One region of the Kosakonia sp. SMBL-WEM22 genome, then DNA from elsewhere that is predicted to be linked to it. Evidence: predicted binding sites of a transcription regulator. Region 1 holds the regulator's gene; the other holds the start of a gene.

Region 1 (3,113 bases):
CGCTCTCGCGCGATGAACAGTTGCGCATTAATAAACGCAACCAGCTCAAACGCGATAAGGTTCGTGGGCTTAAGCGCGTCGAACTGAAACTGAATGCGGATGCGGTGGAAGCGCTGAACGAACTGGCCGATGTGCGCGAGATCAGCCGCAGCGAACTTATTGAAGAGATGCTGCTGACGCAGCTTAAAGCTCTGCGCGGATAGCGAATCTTCTGAATCCTGATTAAATACCCCTTTTCATGTGGCATACAGTGCAGTCCGCGGCAATAGCAGTTTCCGCGTTCTTCTCTGTTCTGCTATGATTGCCCTTATCTGTGGGCTTAGCGCTCCCCCTATACTCATTAAGATTCAAGAGGTTATTTTACTCATGGCAATTACAGGCATTTTCTTCGGCAGCGACACCGGTAACACCGAAAACATCGCCAAAATGATCCAGAGCCAGCTTGGTAAAGACGTCGCCGATGTTCATGACATTGCCAAGAGCAGTAAGGAAGATATCGAAGGGTATGACATCCTGTTGCTCGGCATTCCGACCTGGTATTACGGTGAAGCGCAGTGCGACTGGGATGACTTTTTCCCGACGCTGGAAGAGATTGATTTTAATGGTAAGTTAGTGGCGCTGTTCGGCTGCGGCGACCAGGAGGATTACGCTGAGTACTTCTGTGATGCGCTGGGCACCATTCGCGACATTATTGAACCGCGCGGCGCAACAATCGTGGGTCACTGGCCAACTGCCGGCTACCATTTCGAAGCCTCAAAAGGTCTGGCCGATGACGATCATTTTGTTGGTCTGGCAATTGATGAAGACCGCCAGCCGGAACTGACCGCCGAGCGCGTGCAAAACTGGGTGAAGCAGGTTTCTGAAGAGCTGCATCTGGATGAAATCCTGAATGCCTGATTTTTATGGCGCAATCTGCCGGTTGCGCCGTATCAATAGGTAAAAGCAATCGAAATAATTGCTACATTTTTTTAACTTTCCTACTCATCCCTGTACAATAAGCCCTGCTTAACGCGGTACGCCTGGACGGGAGTTGTCGGCGATACCACGTTTTAAAAGCTTACTTTACTTGAGGGCTTGCAGTTTTCATTTATACATGGCAGTTCTATAATGATACGCATTCGCCCGGGTGCATTCCTTATAACTTCCGCGAAGGAAGTGAATCGTATAGCAACAGGACAGATTCCGCATGACTGACAACAATACCGCATTAAAGAAGGCCGGCCTGAAAGTCACGCTTCCACGTTTAAAGATTCTGGAAGTGCTTCAGGAGCCGGATAACCATCATGTCAGTGCGGAAGATCTTTATAAGCGTCTGATCGACATGGGTGAAGAGATTGGTCTGGCAACGGTATACCGTGTGCTGAACCAGTTTGATGACGCCGGGATCGTCACCCGTCACAATTTCGAAGGCGGCAAGTCTGTTTTCGAACTGACGCAGCAGCATCACCACGATCACCTTATCTGCCTCGACTGCGGTAAAGTTATCGAATTCAGTGATGATTCCATCGAATTACGCCAGCGCGAAATTGCCGCTCAACACGGTATTCGCCTGACGAACCACAGCCTCTATCTTTACGGTCACTGCGCTGAAGGCGACTGCCGTGAAGATGAACATGCGCACGACGCTAAATAAGCTCTTCTAACGTTAAAAGCCAACCGCCAGGTTGGCTTTTTTTATGCCTGCAGGATGAGCGGCGCATCAAATGGCTGCACCGCTCGGGCAGAAAAGCAATCAGCCTTTCAGCATATCGACACGGCTGACGCGCTTGCCATCCGGGCTTGCGGTACGCACCTGAATTTCTCCTTTAAGCTGTGGACGGGAAGCTGTTTCGTAGCGCTGCCATGTTTTGCCGCGATCGAGGGAGTACTCTACCACCAGCCCCGGGAAGCGGGTGTTCACCTCCAGCACACCGTCAACAATTCGCGCCCCTGGTACCGGCAGACGATACTGGATGCCAGCTTTATCCAGCTTCGCCAGCTCGCGATGTCCCAGCAGATTGGCAAAACGCTGCCAGTCAGCCATAAGCGCCTTCTGATCGACCCACTGCGTCTCGCCGCCTTTATATTCGCGGCTGGCCTGATAATCCTGCTCCCAGCTTGCGCGATGCCATGCCCGCTCCGCAACGGCAACCAGACGGGGATAGATCATATACTCCATCTGCTCATCCGTGCGCACCACTTCGCTCCACAGCTCGGCGGAAAGCCCGTAGGCACCCGGCCACGGCTTGTCTGATTTGGCGCTGAAAGTGTTGCCATCACGATCGACCGACGTTTCTGCATTCTGCGGCATGTTGTCCGGCGCAAAGCTGAAGATCTTGCGCTCGTCGCTAAAACGCGTTCCCCAGTAGTAGCCGCTTTCCGCCGGGTGAACTTCGCTCGGGAAGTCGAGATAGAGATAGTCCGGATTGGAAACTACCACGCGGAAACCCTTATTCGCCCAGTCGTTAACGGAGTCGAAACCGCCCCAGTAAAGCGCATCCCAGAAGTTAACATTGACGTTTTTGGTGGCAAACCCCGAGGCGTCTTTGGCATCTTTCAGCCCATCCTGCCAGGCCTGCATCACATCAATGCCGTGCGCCTTAACCAGCTTGCTCACCTCTGCGCCAAAGTAGCTGGAGAGGTGTTCAACATCGCTCACTTTCCCGGCTTTGATCATCGCCTGGCAGGCCCCGGACTTGGCCCACGGCTTATCCTGCTTGCTCTGATCGATAATGCCTTTACCCGGCTGCGGATCTTTTACATCCGTATAGCCTGCGCCAAGATAGATATTTTTCGCCTCATCGCCACCAAAGTGCCATGTGTGCAACGGCAGACCTGCTTCCCGGTGCATCTGCTGAATTTCGCCCATCACCTTATCGACAAAGTTGCGCGAGGAGTCCAGGCACGGATTGAGGTAGCCGGTGCGGTCATAGAACTGTACGCCAGCGGTAACAGAGGTATCAGTCGGATCCAGCAGGCGGTAGCGGCTCGCCTCACGCTCCTCTTTGCCCTCTTTTATCAGGCGATGGTAACGCGCCTCCATTGAGATGACCGCTGCGCGCGCATGCGCCGGCATGTCGATCTCCGGGATCACCTCAATATGACGAGCTTTGGCGTATTTAAGGATCTCGATA
Region 2 (3,113 bases), 2.3 Mb from region 1:
GGCCGAAGATAAAATCGACATGGCCGCTGATGGTGCAGTCGGTGAAGTAGCTGCGGCTGCCCTGCTTGCTGTAAAAGGTGTCCTGGTAACCCTCAAGGCGCACATGGCGAAAGCGCGCTCTGTCTGCCCCTTCTGCCACCATCAGCGCTACCGCCTGGGTATCTTTCAGCTTCTTCGCGTCGCCTTCCGGCAGCGCGGCGTTGGCGGGAAAATCAAAGGTATTGCGGATAGTCAGATTCTCCAGCGTTACGCCGCTGGCGCGGATCTCTACCGTGCTGGTGCGCCCGGTGCCGAGCTTCTGCCCCTGCTCGTCCAGCGCACCTGCGGGAGTATTAGCCTCAATTACCGTGCCCGCCGTCGATTCCCCGATCAGCGTGACGGGCTTTTCAATTATCAGCCGCTCATGCCAGCGCCCCTCTTTAATCAGAATGCGCCACGCCGTGCCGCTTTGCGGCGCGGCGTCGAGCGCCTGGCCGATGGTGGAAAATTCACCAGACTTCGGTGTGGGCGATACCACGGCGTTCCACTCGGCCGCCTGCGCGCTGGCGCTCAGGCAGACCAGCAGTAGTGCGGAGCAGTGCAGGGTTTTCATTCTTCTCTCCTTGGTCGTTTTTGGACAGGGGCAGTACATGCAGCCAGGCCGCAGTTCTGCCAGATATGACGCTGTGCCAGCGCGGCGCGCCGGTTGAATCGGGATCTGCTACTGGCTAATAGCGGCCTCTGTACAAAGTCAGAAAGAAGAGTGGGCTTAACGGGCTGTAATGCTGTTATTTTTTTACACCAGCATAGGCCAGCGAAAAGCGATTGCGCATTTTAAAACACTGTTTTGAGATCAAACTCAAACTTATGACGCCCATTACTGAAACGAGAATCAAAACTATTATCACGATAAAAAAGAGAATTTATTCTTACGCGGATAGGTTGTTTCTTAATGCAGCCATATATGGCAGCAGGTTGATTAATTGGCTAAAAAGACCTTAAATCATCAGAAGATATTTTAACTGGCCTCAGGTGTGCTTTTCTGGCAACCTTTGCTTTCTTTTGAGTGGGTAAAAAATTACTATCGCCCAACGTGGTTTCAATATTTGAACGCGGACTCAACCTGCAACGGTAAGTAAAATAATCATGAAAAATAAAAAGATAGACACGATGGCCCGCGTCGCTATGCGCATCAGGGGCTTATCAGTAAAGGAAAAACGTCTTCGTTACCAGGATAAGATGTTTACCTTTAAATATGTTTCCGGACATTACGAAGTCTTTTTGGACGGAGAAAAAGTTGACACCTTCGCTACGGAAAACATCAACCAGGCGATTGCGGATTTTAAAGAAAAAAATAATAAAAACAGGCGCTGATAAACTTGTTAATACGCTTTAATGACCCGCGTTTACTCCTGTAATTAAATCTTAGAGCACACATAATACCGGGCGACATTACCGTTCGCGCCGGTTCCTTCCTTCCCGTCATTTATTTACCAAAGAAACAACCTCTTAAAATTAGTAGTTAAATCACTAGCTTAGGCATAATTTTTTTACATAAACTGTTTACTTGGTAACGATAATTCATATCATCTTGATAATTACTCTCAACACGAGAGCGGTGCTTACCCCGACCGGCTCCGGTCGTTTTCACCTGCATAATCAGGAACGTTATAAGAATGAAAAATCGTTACCTTTGGGCTATTAACCCCTGTTTGTTGATGATGTTATCCGCGCAGGCTGCGGCGCAAGATGCTAAAGAGGAGACGCTGATAGTGGCCGCAAGCCGCGCCAATCATAGCGTCGCCGATATGGCACAAACCACCTGGGTCATTGAGCAGGCTGAAATTGAGCAGCAGGTTCAGGGTGGTAAAGAGTTAAAAGAGGTGCTGGCGCAGCTTATTCCAGGCATGGATGTCAGCAGCCAGGGGCGCACCAACTACGGCATGAATATGCGCGGGCGCTCAATGATGGTGATGGTTGACGGTGTGCGCCTCAACTCATCGCGCACCGACAGCCGCCAGCTCGATTCGATCGATCCCTTTAATATCTCGCGCATTGAGATTATCTCCGGTGCCACTTCGCTCTATGGCGGCGGCAGCACCGGCGGCCTGATCAATATCGTGACTAAAAAGGGGCAGCCGGAGAGTGAAGTGGAGTTCCAGACCGGCACCAAAAGCGGCTTTAACAGCCATAACGATCATGACGATAACGTCGCGGCGTCGGTGAGTGGCGGTAATGATAAGGCTTCCGGGCGGCTGTCGGTTGCTTATCAGCGCTACGGCGGCTGGTATGATGGCAAAGGCAATGAGGTGATTATCGATAACACCCAGACCGGTCTGCAATACTCTGATCGGCTGGACGTGATGGGCACCGGCACGCTCAATATCGATGAGCACCAGCAGCTGCAACTCACCACGCAGTACTTTAAGAGCGAGTCTGACGGGAAACATGGCCTCTTCTTAGGCGAAAACTTCTCGGCGGTGACCGGCTCCGCTAAGGCGTACAACAAAGGCAACCTTGATGCCGACCGGATCCCGGGCACCGAGCGCCACCTGATTAATCTGCAATACTCTAACACTGATTTCTGGGGCCAGGATGTGGTGGCGCAGATCTACTACCGCGACGAGAGCCTGTCATTTTACCCCTTCCCTACGCCTTCTGGCGACCGGGTCACCAGCATTGGCGCGTCGCAGCAGAAAACCGATTTTTATGGCGGCAAGCTGACCATCAACAGCAAACCGGTTGATGACCTGACGCTGACCTGGGGGATCGATGCTGAACATGAAAACTTCGACGCCAACCAGCAGTTTTTCGACCTCAACAGCGCCGCTGCCAGCGGGGGAATGCAACTGGATAAAACGTTTAAGGTCGAGCGCTACCCGGGCTACAGCATCACAAACATTGCGCCCTTCCTGCAAAGTAGCTACGACATTGACGCCATCACTCTGAGCGGCGGCGTACGTTATCAATATATGGAAAACCGCATCGACGATTTTGTCGGTTATGCCCAGCAGCAGGCGATTGCCAACGGTAAAGCCACTTCGGCGGATGCCGTACCGGGCGGCAAAACGGATTACAATAACCTGCTGTTTAACGCCGGTATCCTCGGCCATCTGACCGACCGCCAGCAGTTG

What was found. The regulator Fur, encoded in region 1, represses iron uptake genes when iron is present. The targets are predictions, from matches to a motif close to ATAATAATGAGAACNACTATCAA.
Region 2: a site for Fur is predicted at 1,565-1,587, ahead of HF650_RS20370 (TonB-dependent siderophore receptor). Genes of this name have one in related genera too.

What each region holds. Positions count from the first base shown of each region.
Region 1 covers NZ_CP051488.1:1,502,956-1,506,068, reverse strand. The annotation lists gene ybfE (LexA regulated protein) at 1-203, shown strand, start outside; gene fldA (flavodoxin FldA) at 367-897, shown strand; gene fur (ferric iron uptake transcriptional regulator) at 1,187-1,633, shown strand; gene HF650_RS07180 (beta-N-acetylhexosaminidase) at 1,733-3,113, opposite strand, start outside.
Region 2 covers NZ_CP051488.1:4,244,114-4,247,226, forward strand. The annotation lists gene HF650_RS20360 (pectinesterase family protein) at 1-592, opposite strand, end outside; gene HF650_RS20365 (hypothetical protein) at 1,126-1,353, shown strand; gene HF650_RS20370 (TonB-dependent siderophore receptor) at 1,656-3,113, shown strand, end outside.